4 regions of the Solwaraspora sp. WMMD1047 genome follow, and region 1 is predicted to be linked to each of the others. Evidence: riboswitches for the same ligand, from Rfam matches in the RefSeq annotation. Region 1 holds a riboswitch; each other region holds the start of a gene.
The links. Region 1 has a riboswitch for cyclic di-AMP ahead of O7627_RS31225 (hypothetical protein). Riboswitches for the same ligand answer to the same signal wherever they lie in the genome.
Positions count from the first base shown of each region.

Region 2: linked by a shared signal. The riboswitch ahead of O7627_RS35750 (NlpC/P60 family protein) and the one ahead of O7627_RS31225 (hypothetical protein) in region 1 are both predicted to bind cyclic di-AMP.
Region 3: linked by a shared signal. The riboswitch ahead of O7627_RS24700 (hypothetical protein) and the one ahead of O7627_RS31225 (hypothetical protein) in region 1 are both predicted to bind cyclic di-AMP.
Region 4: linked by a shared signal. The riboswitch ahead of O7627_RS33640 (hypothetical protein) and the one ahead of O7627_RS31225 (hypothetical protein) in region 1 are both predicted to bind cyclic di-AMP.

Region 1 is NZ_JARUBL010000001.1:6,813,105-6,817,149, reverse strand. It holds gene O7627_RS31230 (glycoside hydrolase family 65 protein) at 1-639, shown strand, start outside; gene O7627_RS31225 (hypothetical protein) at 714-1,742, opposite strand; cyclic di-AMP (ydaO/yuaA leader) riboswitch at 1,746-1,878, opposite strand; gene O7627_RS31220 (hydrolase) at 2,492-3,154, shown strand; gene O7627_RS31215 (NAD(P)-binding domain-containing protein) at 3,172-3,852, shown strand; gene O7627_RS31210 (AI-2E family transporter) at 3,800-4,045, opposite strand, start outside.
Region 2 is NZ_JARUBL010000001.1:7,833,324-7,837,368, forward strand. It holds partial or broken gene O7627_RS35740 (pyridoxamine 5'-phosphate oxidase family protein) at 129-527, opposite strand; gene dcd (dCTP deaminase) at 611-1,192, shown strand; gene O7627_RS35750 (NlpC/P60 family protein) at 1,224-2,255, opposite strand; cyclic di-AMP (ydaO/yuaA leader) riboswitch at 2,268-2,404, opposite strand; gene O7627_RS35755 (NlpC/P60 family protein) at 2,595-3,581, opposite strand; gene O7627_RS35760 (GPP34 family phosphoprotein) at 3,786-4,045, shown strand, end outside.
Region 3 is NZ_JARUBL010000001.1:5,415,005-5,419,049, forward strand. It holds gene O7627_RS24685 (AAA family ATPase) at 1-508, shown strand, start outside; gene O7627_RS24690 (superoxide dismutase) at 573-1,541, opposite strand; gene O7627_RS24695 (cation diffusion facilitator family transporter) at 1,705-2,619, shown strand; cyclic di-AMP (ydaO/yuaA leader) riboswitch at 2,738-2,866, shown strand; gene O7627_RS24700 (hypothetical protein) at 2,871-3,977, shown strand; gene O7627_RS24705 (TetR/AcrR family transcriptional regulator) at 4,029-4,045, opposite strand, start outside.
Region 4 is NZ_JARUBL010000001.1:7,370,457-7,374,501, reverse strand. It holds gene O7627_RS33650 (cation transporter) at 1-398, shown strand, start outside; gene O7627_RS33645 (DUF1775 domain-containing protein) at 689-1,345, opposite strand; gene O7627_RS33640 (hypothetical protein) at 1,526-2,545, opposite strand; cyclic di-AMP (ydaO/yuaA leader) riboswitch at 2,549-2,682, opposite strand; gene O7627_RS33635 (hypothetical protein) at 3,315-3,788, opposite strand; gene O7627_RS33630 (cation diffusion facilitator family transporter) at 3,982-4,045, shown strand, end outside.

The sequences.
Region 1 (4,045 bases):
CTCAACTACCCGTACTTCGACCTGTACCGCAAGCAGGTGGTCAAGCAGGCCGACCTGGTGCTGGCGATGCACTGGCGGGGGGACGCCTTCACCGCCGAGCAGAAGGCCCGCAACTTCGCCTACTACGAGCGCCGCACCGTGCGCGACTCGTCACTGTCGGCGTGCACCCAGGCGGTCATCGCCGCCGAGGTCGGTCACCTGGAGCTCGCCCACGACTACCTGGGCGAGGCGGCGTTGATGGACCTGCACGACATCAACCGCAACACCCGCGACGGGGTGCACGTCGCGTCGCTGGCCGGCGCGTGGATCGCGCTGGTCGCCGGGCTCGGTGGACTGCGTGACCATGACGCGGTGCTCTCGTTCGCGCCCCGGCTGCCCAGCCGGATCAACCGGCTGGAGTTCGCGCTGATGTGGCACGGCCTGCGGCTGCGGGTGGACGTACGCCGCGACGAGAGCACCTACACGCTGCGCAACGGTGGCGCGGAGTCGTCGATCGAGATCCGCCACCACGGCGAGGTGGCGGTGGTCACCGCGGCCGAGCCGGTGACGCTGGCCAACCCGCCCTGCCCGCCGGTGGGACCGGCGCCGGAGCAGCCGCGCGGCCGGGCGCCGGCCCAACGCTTCGCCGACCGGCCCTGACGAAACGCCTACCGGCCCCGGGAACTCCCGGGGCCGGTAGGCGTCTGTCGCTTCTGGACGCTCTCGCCCGCCGGCTACAGCAGGGACAGGTGTACGTGGTTCGTGTGGTCGCTGGACGGGTCGCCGAACGCCGCACTGTACGCCCGCCAACCCGCTGAGGGAGTCCAGATCTGCCGGTACCAGATCACGTAGAGCACCCCGAGCTTGTCGGCGTTGCGGACCAGGAACGCGGTGAGGTTGTTCCCGTAGGTCTTGGCCGCACCTGTCGCGTCCCCGCCGAAACCGCTCCGCTGCGGCGAGAAGTCGCAGGCCCGGCCCTTGGGGTGCTCGAACGGACCGCCCGAGCGGAAGCACGACACGAACCGGTCGAACCCGGCGCGCTTGGTCTCCTTCAGCGCGTGCAGCGTACGCGGGGTGATGCACCCCGAGGTGGTGGGGTCGTTCTGGTTGCAGGACTGCGGCGGCCAGGATCCGTCCCGGTTGCGTGGTGCCTGCCGGGCCACCGGGGAGGTGGCCACCACGAAGCCGCCGGTGACCGCGCCGCCGACCAGAGCGAGCGCCTTCTCGGCTTCCCGCTTCTGCTTCGTCATGATGGCGAGCTGCTTCTTCTCCTCGGCCACCTCGGCGTCGATCGCCGCCTTCGCCCGGGTGGCCTGCTCCAGCGCCTCGTTGAGCTCGCGCAGCTTGCTGTTGTCGCGCATCGCCATCAGGTCGAGGTTCTGGGCCCGCTCCAGGAAGTCGTCCGGTGACGCGCTGTTGAGCAGCAGCATCGCCGGTCCGATGCGACCGGTCTTGTAGGAGTTGCTTGCGACCTGCGCCACCTCGGGTTCGAGGTCCGCGATCCGCTGCTCGACCCGGCGCAGTTCCAGGGTGAGCTTCAGTTGCCGCTCCTGCGACTTGGCCACCGCGTTCTTCGCCTCCACGAAGCCGCGACCGGTGGACTCGAGGACGTCGCGCAGCAGTGGCGTGCCACCTTCGCCGCCCGGTTCGCCGGACTCCTGTGCCGCGGCGTTACCGGGACTGAGTGCGGCGCCGGCCAGCACGCCGATGGCGGCGAGCAGAGCCATGGCCAGCGGGAACCGCTGACGTGTTGATACCGTCATTCACGTTCCTCCCATGCGGCCGCCTACCGAGTTAGCTGACGGGTTCGGGACGGAACAACCCCTACCGCTACTGCGGATTCACCCCACCTACCTGGTTCCCCGGCTCGCCTTGTCGGCGATTAGGCGGCGGTCCCCACCGGCACCGAGGGGCGCCACCGGGCGGAGACCGCGGCCAGCTTACCGGATCTACACGCATTGGCGGGAGAGAACGCAAAGGTGCTGTTTTCGCTGGGGAAACGCGTTACCTGACAACAACTTTGGGTAGCATTCCGGATTGATGTGGTGTCCTTTTGCTACCGACTAACCGCTCAGCGTGAGTCGCCGGTCGACGGCACTCCGGAACGGTCATGCGGGGTTACCCGCCGTGGGTCGTCGGCGGTGCGCGCCTGAGCCGCGTCGTCCGCCCAGTCGTGGTCCGGCTGGTCCTGGCCGGGCCGGTTCCGGCGGTCCTTCCCGTTGCCGGCCGAATCGGTGCCGTCCGGTCGTCCTGCCCTGTCCCGGTGCTGCTTCGGTCCGGTGGAGTTTCGGCGGGTCATGGGACCACCCTCACCTCGTTGCTGGGCCCACGTCGGGGCCGGGGATACCCGGCGCTGCCGGCCGGCCGACCGGTCGGCGCGTCGAGGGCGGACCGATCGGGTCCGGCAGCCGCGTTCCCGCCGACACCGCCCACAAACACCCCCGGACCAGGAATGCCGGCCGGATCGGCACCGGCCGGGCTTGGAACGACACCGGCCGGGTATCCGGGGCGGATGGAAGTGACGGTGACCGGGACGACCGTGCCGGTCGGACCGGACCAGCTCGACGCCGACGTGCGGAGCCCGGAGCCGGCGGTCGGGACGGTGCTCTTCGCGCACGGCAGTGGCAGTTCCCGACGTAGCCCACGCAACCTGGCCGTGGCGCAGGTGTTGAACGGGCGCGGCCTGGCGACCGTCCTGGTGGACCTGTTGACCGAGGAAGAGGCCCGGCAGGACAGCCGGGACGGCCGGCTGCGGTTCGACATCGGGCTGCTCGCCGACCGGTTGACCGGCGTGCTCGACTGGCTGGTGACCGCCGCCGGGCCGACCGTCCCCGGCCCGATCGGGCTCTTCGGCGCCAGCACCGGAGCGGCCGCGGCACTGGTCACCGCGGCGGCCCGGCCGATGACGGTGCCGGCGGTGGTGTCCCGCGGCGGTCGGCCGGATCTGGCGGGTGCGGCCCTGACCGGCGTACGGGCCGCGACCCTGCTGCTGGTCGGCGGGGACGACGAGCAGGTCCGGCAGCTCAACCAGGCGGCGATGCCGATGCTGTCCGGTCCGGTCGAACTGCGCACGATTCCCGGCGCCGGTCATCTGTTCGAGGAGCCGGGCACCCTCGGACAGGTCGCCGACGCCGCCGCCGGCTGGTTCGTCGAACGGCTGCCGGCCAGGGCCTGAGACACCGGAGGTGTGGCATGCGGATCGGCGTCATCGGCGCGGGCCAGGTCGGCGCGGCGCTGGCCCGGCTCTTCGTGGAAGCCGGCCATCAGGTGGGGATCGCCAACTCACGCGGGCCGGAAACACTGCGCTGGTTGGTCGACGAGCTGGGAGAGCTGCTGCACCCGGTGGCCGCCCAGGAGGCCGCCGGCTACGGCGACCTGGTGGTGGTGGCGGTGCCGGTCGGCCGGTACGACGAGCTGCCCACCGGCGGTGTGCCGGGCCGGACCGTCATCGACACCGGGAACTACTACCCGCAACGGGACGGCCACCTTCCGGCGTTGGACGCGGATCGGACCACCTCCAGCGAGCTGCTCCAGGCCCGGTTGCCCGACGCCCGGGTGGTCAAGGCGTTCAACGCCATCCGCGCCCACCACCTGGTCGAGTACGGTCGCCAGTCGTCGGCGATGTGGCGGTACGGGATTCCGGTCTCCGGCGACGACCCGACTGCGAAACGCCGGGTCTTCGACCTGGTCGAGCAGGTCGGCTTCGAACCGGTCGACGCGGGTGGGCTGGCCGACGGCGGTCGGCGGCACCAGCCGGGCTCCCCGGTCTACGGCGTGGACCTGCCCGGGGACGAACTGGCCGCCCGGCTGGCCCGGCCGGTCAGGGCGGCTCCGGCAGGCCGGTGGCCCGACGGCAGTCCGCCACCGTCCTGACCACCTGGTAGACGATCGCGGTGAGCGGTACCGCCACGAAGGCGCCGGGGATGCCGGCGGTGAGGGTGCCCGCCGTCACCGCCACCAGCACGACAACCGGGTGCAGCCGGACCTGGTGTTTCATGATCAGGGGCTCCAGCAGGTTTCCCTCCAGCTGCTGGACGGTGATCACCGCGGCGGCGGTCAGCAGTGC
Region 2 (4,045 bases), 1.0 Mb from region 1:
CGGGTGGGGCCGGACTGGGCGGGGCTGGACCCGGCCGCAGGGGTGGCTCCGGCGGCCGGGTCCAGCCAGACCTGGACGGCGGGACGGTCGCCCCGCGCGTCGGCAAACGGTGTCGCTCCGGTGCGGCCGTGCCGGGCCACCATCGCCACGTCGACCGTGAACTCGAACAGGCGCCAGTCAACCTCGGGTGCGGCGCGCAGGTCGCCGGCGAGCCGGTCCACCCGGGCCGGGTCGGTGACCGGCCGGGCCCGGCCCGCCACGTACGCCTCGTCGTCGCTCTCCTCCGGTGGGAACGAGTGCAGCGCGTACCGGCCGTCGCGTTCGAGGTCGCGGCGCTTCGGCGAGTCCACCACGAAGCAGAACAGCCCCTCGTCGGTGATGACCGGGGAAACCGGGTGCACCCGGGGACCGCCGTCGGCGCGGACGGTCGCCAGGTAGCCGAGACCCGGGCCGTACTGCTGCATGAGGAGACGGATCGAGTCGGCGAGCCGCGGCTCGTCGGAGGCGAATTCGGACCAGGATGCCATGCGGTGATTCTATCGAACATACGTTCGATTCGCGACCCCGGCCCTGACCAGGCCGGACCGTGACCGCTCGGTATGGTGGCACGATGCTGCTCTCCGACCGCGACCTCGCAGACGAGATCAAGGCCGGCACGCTGGCACTCGACCCGTTCGAACCCGAACTGGTGCAGCCGTCGAGCATCGACGTCCGGCTGGACCGGCTGTTCCGGGTCTTCAACAACCACCTCTACACGCACATCGACCCGGCCGTGCAGCAGGACGACCTGACCTCGGTGGTCGAGGTACCCGACGGCGAACCCTTCGTGCTGCACCCGGGCGAGTTCGTGCTCGCCTCCACGCTTGAAGTGATCTCGCTGGGCGATCAGCTCGCCGGCCGGCTGGAGGGGAAGTCGAGCCTCGGCCGGCTCGGCCTGCTCACCCACTCGACCGCCGGCTTCATCGACCCGGGCTTCTCCGGCCACGTCACGCTGGAGCTGTCAAACGTGGCGAATCTGCCGATCACGCTCTGGCCGGGCATGAAGATCGGCCAGCTCTGCATCTTCCGGCTCGCCTCACCGGCCGAGCACCCGTACGGCTCGGCCATCTACGGGTCGCGCTACCAGGGCCAGCGGGGGCCGACGCCGAGCCGCGCCTGGCGCAACTGGCGGGTCTGGCCGACCACCCGCTGACGCGTGGTGGCCGGCCAGCATCCGCGAGACGTCAGCCCGGTCGGCCGTAGCTGTGGATCGGGGAGGTGTCGACCTTCTTCATCTTCACCGGTTCGCCCGCCTGAGGGGCGTGCACCACCCAGCCGTTGCCGACATACATCCCGACGTGATGCAGGTCGGCGTAGTAGAAGACCAGGTCACCGGGGCGCAGGTTGGCCCGGCTGACACTCGGCACGGCCTGGCGCTGCTTCGCGGCGTTGTGCGGCAGACCCACGCCGGCCTCCGCCCAGGCGGCCAGCATCAGACCGGAGCAGTCGTACGAGTTCGGCCCGGACGAACCCCAGTAGTAGGGCTTGCCGATCTGGGCACAGGCGAACTTGACGGCGACGCCGGCCTTCCCGCCCGGGTAGGTGGCCGGGCAGGGCGCCGGCCGCAACGGACCGGCCGACCCGTTGCCGTACGCGGTCAGCCGCATCTCCTGCAACTTGTCCACCTCGGCGTCGATCTGCTTCTTCTTCTTGGCCAGTTCCGCCTCGGTCTTGGTCAGCTCCGCGACGAGCGCGTCCAGCGGGGCCTTCTCGGCGGCGTACTTGTTCTTGAGCTCGACGACGGTCTGCACGTCCTGCTGCTGCCGCCGGGCGAACTGGTCCAGCACCGTGAGCTGGTCCATCAGGTTGCTTGGCGAGCCGGTGGCCAGCACCGCGTTCAACGCCGACGCCCGGTTGTCCTTGTACGCCTCGACGGCGAAGTCGCCGACCCGGTTCATCGCCAGGTCGATCTGCAACTGCAGCGGCTCGATCTTCTTGTTGAGCGCGGCGACCTGCTTCTTCTTGACGGCCAGGTCCTGGCGGGTGGCGTTGTGCCGTTCGATGATCGGCTCAAGCGAGTTCCACGCCTCGTCGATCTGCTTCTCGATCTCGGGAACCGATGGCTGGGCGGCGGCCGGGGCGGCGCCGAAGAGGGCGACGGTGAGGCCGGCGACCGTGGCGAGCACGGGTGTGATCAGGGACCAGCGGCGCGGGCGGGACCGGGCGGCGGCCTGGGCCACCGGAGCGGGTCGCGACCGCGGGGCAGGGGTTGCCACCGGAGTCGGTACTCCTTCTTCCGTGACCGCCTACCGGGTTAGCTGACGGGTTCGGGCGGGAAGGAAAGCGCCCTACCGCAGGTTCGCGGATTCACCCCGGACTTCGTGGGTCCCCGGTTCGCCTGGCGACGATTCGGCGGTGTCGAGCCGATGCCGCCCGGCTGGGCGACCTGCTGCCGACTCGACGGCACCCCAGAGTAGGGAAAGCCGTTATCGCAGCGCAACCCTTGATGTCAATCGATTCGTTGCGTAGATGGTCGACTGCGGACAGTTGCATTATCCGGCCGGAAAGTCCGAAAAGCCCGCCACGGTCGGGCGGGCTTTTCGGCTATGGAACTTTCAGCCGACGCGTTTGAAGCCCGCGATCGGCATTGCGTCGATCTGCTGCATCTGCACCGGTGTCCCGGAGCGCGGCGCGTGCACCATGATGCCGTTTCCGACATACAGCCCGACGTGGTGCAGGTCACTGTAGAAGAAGACCAGATCTCCCGGTCGAGCATTCGCGCGACTCACCGTACTGCCCTGATTCCACTGCGCACCGGTGAAATGTGTCAGCGATACGCCGGCCTTGCCCCACGCGTACTGGGTCAGGCCGGAACAGTCGAACGAACTTGGACCGGTGGCACCCCACACGTACGGCTTGCCGATCTGGGCGCACGCGGTCCGCACCGCGACACCGGCCGGTCCGCCGATGTACGTGGCGGGGCAGGGCCCGATCCGCTGTGCCGCGCCGGAGCCGGTGTAGCCGGCCGCGGTGAGCCGCAACTGCTCCAGCCGCTTCATCTCCGCGTCGATCTGCTTCTTCTTCGCGGCCAGCTCGGCGTCCTGCTTGCGCTGCTGCTCGATCAGGTCGTCCAGCTTGCGCTTCTCCGCGTCGTACTTGTCGCGGGCCGCGACCACCGCGGCGATCTGCTCCTGCTCGTCGCGAGCCAGCCGGTCCAGCAGCGCGAGCTGGTCGGTCAGGGTGCTGGCCGAGCCGGTGACCAGCAACGCGTTCAGGTCGGAACCGGGGCCGGTCTTGTAGTAGCGGGACGCGAGCCGGCTCATCTTGTTCATCGACAGCTCAGCCTGCAGCGCCAGCGGCTCGATCTTCTCCGCCAGGTCGGCGGACTTCTTCTGGTTCGAGCGCAACTGACTGCGTACCTTGTTGAACTGCTCGATGGTCGGTTCGAGCTGCTCCCACTGCTTGTCGAGCTGCGCCTCGATCTCCTCGATCGAAGGTGCGGCCGTGGCCGGTGTCGCGGGCAGCAGACCGACACAGACCAGCGCGGCGAGTGCCAGCGCGCCGAAAACGGCGCGGGACCGGCGGGGGCGACCGGCGGGCACAGGATCAGGGGTACGACGTTGAAAGGGCACAAGTGCCACTGGCAGCGACTCCTCTGTTACCGACCGCGGGCGCCTTTCGGAGGGGGACGAAGGGCGACGTGCCACAGCGGTCGGTGCCCCACAATAGGGAAGCTTTGATGCCGAATCAAGACATCGGATTCCGGTCCTGATGCGGTCTCGTGGCGGCCCGGATACGGTCGGATCATGTCGACGCTGACGCTCGCGGAGGAACTGCTGCTGCTCGTCTACAACGACGAGGGAACCGCCGAGCTGAGCAATCCGGCCCTCTCGCACGGGCTCGGCGGCTCGGTGCTGCTCGACCTGACGCTCGCCGGGCGGGTCGACGTGGCCGACAAGAAGGTGACCGTGACGGACCCGGCCCCGACCGGCGAGCCGCTGCTTGACGACGCGCTGCGCCGGATCGGCGAGGCGAAGAAGCCGCGCTCGCCGAAGCACTGGGTCAA
Region 3 (4,045 bases), 1.4 Mb from region 1:
CGGCGACCCGGCCGAGCTGCACCGGGCCCGGGACCGGGCGCTGGGCCGGCGGGCGCGGCACAGCTTCACGCTCTCCACCAACTACCGCAACTCGGCGGAGATCTTCGCGGCCGCGGCCGCGGTGATCCGGGAGATCGACCCCGACCTGGTGCTGCCGACCGCGGTGCGCTCCACCGGGGTCGCCCCGGTGGAGCTGTCGGCGCCGGCGGCCGAGCTGCCGGCGGTGGTCCGGGACGCGGTGGCCCGGCTGCTGACCGAGGTCGACGGCACGGTCGGGGTGATCACGCCGGTCCCGCGCCGGGACGAGGTGGCCGGCTGGCTGGCCGGGCTGCCGGACCCGGACCGCCACCAGGTGGTGAACGCGCTGCAGGCCAAGGGCATGGAGTACGACGGGGTGCTGCTGGTCGCCCCCGGCGAGATCCGCGCCGATTCGGAGGCCGGGGTACGGACCCTCTACGTCGCCCTGTCCCGGGCCACCCAGCGCCTGACCACGGTCGACGTCCGATAGCTGGCGGGGCCGGGAGCTTCCGGCGGGGTCGATCGCCGGCGCTCCCGGCGGGCGACAGTCGGGCTCAGTGCCGAGGGATCGCGATGACGTCGTACTCGGTGGTGGGGGTCGGCGGGGTGGAGAAGCGGGCGTTCGGCAGGTAGAGCCGCCGGCCGTAGGCGGCCACCGTGGTCGGCACGTCGAACCTGGGGTCGGTCCGGCGGGTCAGCAGCCGGCCGCGGGTGCCGGCCCGGTCCAGGCCGAGCACGGCGACGGTGTTGATCCGGTTCTGGACCACGTAGAGGGTCCACCCGTCGAGCAGCAGGCCGTCGCCGTTTGTCAGCAACTCCCCGCCGAGGTCGACGGTGCGGGTCAGCCCGGTGCGCGGGTCGACCCGGAACAGCAGGCCGGTGCCGGACTGCACGATCAGCAGGCCGGTGCCGTCGGGGGTCCGGACGATGCCGTTGGCGTTGATCCCGGTGCCGTAGGCGATGTCGCCGGTGAGCGGCACCCGGACGACGCCGTCCGGGCCGGGCAGCCGGCCGGCCCGGTCCAGCGGCAGCCGGTAGAGCACCGGGTTCGTCGAGTCGGTGAACCAGGCCCCGCCCGGCGTCAGGACGACGTCGTTGACGAAGCTGGCCCCGTCGGCGAGCCGGTAGCTGGCCAGCAGCTCGCCGGTGCGGGCGTGGATGACCCGGGCGTCGCCGCCGGTCCCGCCGGCGACGAAGAGCCGCAGCCGCTTGTCGATCTTGAGGCCGAGGGAGGGCGTACCCGGTCCCGGGTTGATGATCTCGCCCCGGCCGGTGACCAGGCTGGCGCGGTAGATCGCGCCGGTGGCCCGGGAGCCGAAGAAGGCGTACGGCGAGGAGCCGATCGCGATCCCCTCCGGCTGGAAACCGGGTGGCAGCGGGAAGCTGTCGGGAAAGACCGGCCCGGTGATGGCCGGGGCTCCGGCGGCCGGGGCGGCCGGCAGTCCGGCGGCGGTGACGGCGAGGGCGGTGGTGATCAGCAGCGTGCGGCGGTTGACCGGCAGGTTGCGTCCGCGGTGACGCATGATCGCAGTCCCTTCGGGCCCGGGGTCGGCAGGCATCTACGGGTTTCGTTGCGGGCCGGTTCCGATGATGCCAGGGCCAGCCGGGTGACCGCACTCACAGTTGCATACATAGCAATGTCAGCATACGTTGGACCGAGTCGGCCTGATCGAGGATGGTGTGAGCGTGGGCGCAGGTCATGACCACGGCGGGGCCGCCTCGCGGGCCGCCGACCAGCACCGGGGTCGGCTCTGGGCCGCGTTCGGGCTGCTCGCCGCCCTGATGCTCGTCGAGGCGGTCACCGCCCTGCTCACCGGCTCGCTGGCACTGCTCTCCGACGCCGGGCACATGTTCACCGACGTACTCGGGATCGGGATGGCCCTGGCGGCGATCACCGCGGCCCGCCGGGCGGTGGGTGACCCGCAGCGGACCTTCGGCCTCTACCGGCTGGAGGTGCTCGCCGCGCTCGCCAACGCCGTACTGCTCTCCGGCGTCGCGGTCTACGTGCTGATCGAGGCGGTGAGCCGCCTCGACGACCCACCAGAGGTGACCGCCGGCCCGGTGCTGGTGGTCGCGGTCGCCGGCCTGCTCGCCAACATCGTGGCCTTCGCCCTGCTCCGGTCCGGCGCCCGCGACAACATCAACATGCGGGGTGCGTATCTGGAGGTGCTCGGTGACCTGCTCGGCTCGGTCGGGGTGATCGTGGCCGCCGTGGTGATCGCGACCACCCAATGGTGGTGGGCGGACCCACTGGTCGCGGTCGGGATCGGGCTGTTCATCCTGCCCCGGACCTGGCGGCTCGGCCGGGCCGCGGTACGCATCCTGGTGCAGGCCGCGCCGGAGCACCTCGACGTGCCGGCCGTACGGTCCCGGCTCTGCGCCGTACCCGGCGTCTCCGACGTGCACGACCTGCACGTGTGGACGCTGACCTCGGGGATGGAGGTGGCCTCGGCCCACCTGACCATCGACCCCGACGCCGAGGTCGGCACGGTGCTCACCGCGGCCCGGTCGGCGCTGACCGAGGAGTTCCACATCGAGCACGCGACCCTGCAGGTCGAACCGGGCACCTCCCCCGGGGGCTGCGGCCCGACGACCTGGTGACGGCGCTCACCGCCCGGCTTAGCTACGTCTTAATTCGCCCCTTCTCACCTGAGAGAGCCGGATAACAGCCGGTAGGCTCGGCGACGGCCGCCGCCGGGCGGCGCCCTCACGGCGCCTGCGGTGGTCGTCGCCTAATCGCGTCCTGCGAGCCGGGGAACCATGTACGTGGGGTGTATCCGCGAAAGCGGTAGGGATCTTCCGTCCCGAACCCGTCAGCTAACCCGGTCGGCGGCTGACGGAAGGACGTGGCAATGCCAGCACTGGCATCCGTACGACATGCGCACGCGCGCCGGGCCGCCAGACCCGCGTCGCGCCGAAACACCCGATGGGCGGCCCGGCTGTTCGCCGCCGTCACGGTCGGCCTGGCGGCCACCCTGGTGAGCACCGGCACGGCGGTCGCCGCCGGACCCGCGACACCACTCGCCGCCCCGGTCCTCGCCCAGCAGGACTTCGACGAGGGCGGCTCGGACAGCCTGCGCAAGGCGCTGCAGGAGGCGTCCAAGGGCTTCCTCGACGCGCAGGCCGCGCTGAAGAAGTCGACCGAGCGGCAGAAGCAGCTCACCGAGCTGCTCAAGCAACTCGAAACCGACCTCGCCGAGCAGAACCGCAAGCTCGGCGACCTGGCGGGCCGGGCCTACCGCACCGGGCGGTTGGGGCCGGTGTCGGCGCTGCTGGCCAGCGACTCACCGGACAGTTTCCTGGACCGGGCCGCCACCCTCGACTCGGTGGCCGCGAACGAGGACCGGCAACTGCGTCAGCTCCAGGAGACCAAGGAGCAGCAGACCCGGGCGAAGGCGGCGATCGACGCCGAGGTCGCCGAGGAGAAGAAGCAGGTCGAGGTGATGGCCAAGCGCAAGCAGCAGGCCGAGCGGGCGCTGGCGGCGGTCGGCAGCGGCGGCCCCAGCGGCGGGGTCAGCGGCTCCAACTCGGCCCGCGCCCGGGCCGTGGCGCGTAACTCCGACGGCTCGTTCCCGAACGAGTCCTGCAGCCTCAACGACCCGACCACCTCGGGGTGCATCACCCCGCGGACGCTCAACGCCCTCAAGCAGGCCAAGGCGGCCGGCTTCACGCGGTTCGTCTCCTGCTTCCGCAGCGGCGGTTCGGGCGAGCACCCGCAGGGCAAGGCGTGCGACTTCGCCGCCCAGAAGAACGGCTTCGAGGGTACGGCCACCGGCGGTGACCGCACCTACGGCAACAACCTGGCGGCGTACTTCGTCAACAACGCGAGTCGGCTCGGGGTGCTCTATGTGATCTGGTTCCGGCAGATCTGGCTGCCGAGCAGCGGCTGGCGGGCGTACAACGGCGACGGCACGCCGTCCGGCGACCACACCAACCACGTACACCTGTCGATGAACTGATCCGTGATCGCGGAGGATCCGGTGTGCTGTCGTGCACCGGATCCTTTGCGATCACCGGGTGAGCAGGG
Region 4 (4,045 bases), 560 kb from region 1:
AGCACTCCAGCGTCGGCCTGGTACTGGCGGCAGTCTCACTGGCGGTCATGCCCGGACTGTCGTACGCGCAACGCCGCGCCGGTCGCGAACTCGGCTCCCGCTCCGCCGTCGCCGACTCCAAACAGACACTGCTGTGCACTTACCTCTCAGGCGTCCTACTAGCCGGCCTGGCGGTCAACAGCCTGTTCGGGTGGTCCTGGGCCGACCCCATCGCCGCCCTGGTCATCGCAGGTGTCGCGGTCAAGGAAGGCCGCGAGGCTTGGCGCGGCGACAGCTGCTGCGCCGTCCCGTTGACCGCACCGCTGACCATCCCGGAAGCCCCAGCCGGTTCAACTGCCACAGGCGATGCCTGCGGATGCGAACCCGGCTGCTCCTGCCGCCACGCAGCCGAGAAGTGACCTTCTGGTGAAGACCGCCCCGACGGTTCAGACGGAGTGCGGAGCCCGTCGATGGCGTCCTTCTGCCAGCCGTGCCAGCGCCTCAGGTCGGTAGCGTAGGCGAGCACCTTCGGCCGGCGGTTGACGTCGGTGCTGACGGTGATTGGCATTCGGGTGGCCTGGGTGAGCAGGGCTGAGAAACGCTCCAGGTAGCGCCGGAGTTCGCGCAGGTCGCGGATCTCGCTCCGAGGACTCACATTCGGCCACTGGTGTACCGATGATCGCCCATGCTTCCTCGGACGGTCTTGCGGCTATCGCGGTGTCCGGCGGCGTCGGACGGCCACGGCGGCGACTGCCGCGAGGATCACCGCGAGGATGCCGAAGCCGGCGAGTAGTGGCCCGCCCGCCCCGGTGGCGGAGTCGTCGCCGGCGGGTGCGGCGGCCGGCGGCGGTGTCGTCGCGATGGTGGGTGTCGTGGCGGTGGGTGCGGCGGTGGTGGGTTCGGGTTGTGGTGTGGCGGCCGGGCGGATGGACAGGACGGGGGCGGGATTGTCCGGTTCCTGGTCGCCCGCGGTGGGGATCTCGATCCATCGGGACACTTTGCCGTTTTCGTAGGTCTCGACGGTTTTGAAGGCGAGGGTTACGGCGTCGGGGGGTAGTTGAGCAACGGTGACAGCGAACGTGACGTCGTCGCCGACGGGCAGGGCGGGCCCGGCCACGGTGAATCCGTCCTGGTTGGGGCTGAGTTCCCATCCTTTGGGTGCGCGGGCGAGGGTCACGTCCTGGGGTTTCAGGCCGGCGGGCAGGACGACACGTTCGGACGTGATTCCCGCGGTGGTGGACTCGGCTTCGCCGACAAAGGTGAGGGTGACGTCGCGGGCGCCCGCCTGTGGTTTGTCGGCGCTTACTTCGACATGCGCCCAGCCCGGCGTGGCCACGGTCGCTGCCAGTGTGAACGTCGTCAGCACGGTGGCGAGTCGAGCACTTCTGCGTACCGTCATTTTCCGATGGTCCCTTCCGGCGGGTCATTTCTCGTGGTCGTGGTCGACCGTCGTGATGGTGGGATTTACCTGGGGGTCGTGACCGGAGGTCGCCTGGTCTGGTGCCACGGCCGCCCCGGTGCGCGGGTGCACACCGGGGCGGCCGGGTCAGAGCATGGACATGTGGACGTGGTCGGTGTGGTCGCTGGCCCCGCTGTATGACCTCCAGCCGGTGGCGGGTAGCCAGATCTGGCGGTTCCAGATGACGTAGAGGATGCCGAGGCGGTCGGCGTTGCGGACCAGGAACGCGGTGAGATTGTTGCCGTAGGTGCGTTCGTTCTGGGTGCGGGCGGGGGTGAAACCGCTGTTGCGGAGGGACCAGTCGCAGGCGCGGCCCTTGGGGTGCTCGAACGGACCGCCGGACCGGTGGCAGCCGACGAACCGGTCGAAGCCGGCTCGTTTGGTCTCCTTGTAGGCGTGCAGCGTGCGGGGGGTGACGCAACCCGCGGTGGTGGGGTCGTCCTGGCTGCACGATTCGTTCGGCCATCCGCCACTGCTGGTGCGCGGCGCCGCCCGGGCGACCGGTGAGGTGGCCGCGACGAACCCGGCGGTGAGGGACCGCCCGCCGACCAGGGCGAGGGCATTCTCCGCCTCCCGTTTCTGGGCGTTCATCACGGCGACCTGCTTGCGTTGGTCGCGGACTTCGGCGTCGATGGCGTCCTTGGCCCGGGCGGCGTCGTCGACGGCCTGGGCGAGCTCGGCGACCCGTTTGCCGTTGACCATGTTGAGTTCGTCGAGAGTTGCGGCCCGGTCGAGGAACGAGTCAGGTGAGGCGCTGTTGAGTAGCATCGCGGCCGCGCCGATCCGGCCGGTCCGGTAGGACCGGGCGGCGATCTGCTCGACCTGCGGGGCGAGTTTCGCCAGCCGGTTCTCGGCCCGTCGCAGCTCGAGGTTGAGGATCAGTTGGCGCTTGGTGGACTGGTCGAGTTTGGCCTTGGCGTCCAGGTAGGTCCGTCCGGCCTGGTCGAGTACGTCGCGCAGCAGTGGGGGCGGCCCGTCCTCGTCGGCGGTGGCGTTGCCGTTGGGCTGCGCCGCGGCAGCCTGGGAGCCGAGCGGGGCCGCCAGCAGCGCGGCGGTGGCCAGGACGGCCAGGGTGGCTGTGAGCCACCTGTTCGGGGGCGTGGTCACCATTCTCCCTTCCGATGGCCGCCGACCGGGTTAGCTGACGGGTTCGGGATGGAAGTGATCCCTACCGCGAACGCGGATTCACCCCACGGGCGTGGTTCCCCGGCTCGCCGAAGACGGCGATTGGGCGGCGGTTCGACAGGCGCCGTCCGGCGCGCGTCGGAGGTAACCGTCGGTGATGTGAGTCGATGATCAATAGTGATAGATGTTTCTAATTCATGATTAAGAGGGTGAGGTTGTGTTGACTGTGGGTGTGGGTTCCGGGCCTGCGGGGGGACCGGGTGGGCGTCCGCCGGGATCATGATCGCTCCGGACGGCCGGTCGGCGCCGTTGGCGATGACCGCCGGACGGCGGCCGGGCCGCGTATGTCGGCTCCAATGCGCGTCGACAATGCCGCGGCGTACCCGGGTTGGCCTCGGTGGGTGTGTCGGTGACGAGGCCCTCGCATGGGCTCGTCCTCCTCTGACTCGAAGGGGTGGACGTGCAGGCTGTTTTCTCGGCCACGGGTGGCCTCCGGGGGCCACCGGCTGTATCCACGGACGGCTCGCGTGCGGGGTCCGGACTCGACGCGGCAACCATGTCGTCGTCGCGTGGTTCCGCGCGCCACCGGGCGCGGCGGCCGCGGACAGGACACGCGGGATCGGCCAGCGCCCGCTGGTCTCGTGGCCCTGGCCACGCTCCCGAGAAACTGCCCCAGCAGGGCCGGGCGGGCTCAGGCGTACGACCTCGAACGCGGGCTACGCGCCGGTGGAGTCGATGCCGGTGGAGTCGATCACGTACGCAGCACGCACAGCTGCGCCAGGTCCGGCGACGCCCGCCACCGGGTGAACCCAGCAAGGGTCCGAAACTCGTCGACGACGGGCGACGACCAGCCCGGCCGCCCGCGTGCCAGCAGGCCGACCGCGGCGCTCACCAGCAACATCAGGCATGTCCCGGCGGCCAGCCCTGGTCCGCACGGCATCTCGCTGTGCCCGGCACCCTGACCGGTGTCGACCTGCACTCCGGAGCCCGTCGACGCACTGACCGACACGGCCGTGGCCGCCCCGACCGGCATGGCCGAGGTCGCGGCCCCATGCCCGTCGATGCTGACCGCCACCTGATGCAGGGTCGACGTCGCCAGCAACGGCGCCGCGGCACCGGACGCGCACTGCACAGCGTGTAGCAGCGCCACTGCGGTCAACGCGAGCACGGCGGTCAACCACGGCGGCAGCGCGGCACGAGCACGCGGTCCGCCGGTTCGGTTCATGCCGACAGGTTACGACACGATCGCGCCGCCGCCGACCCGACCGCCGTGTCGTCACCCCGGCCAGCGTGAACGGCGCTGGCGGCGACCCGCGGATCCGGGCTACGCCTGTCTGAGCGACAGCTCCGCCCGTTGCACTTATTGCAATGTACGCATACGTTGACGGGGTCGTCGGAAGCAAGGTCGGGAGGAATCGATGGGCGCCGGGCACGATCACGCAGCGCGCAGCGCGGGTGAGAAACACCTGGGCCGGCTGTGGA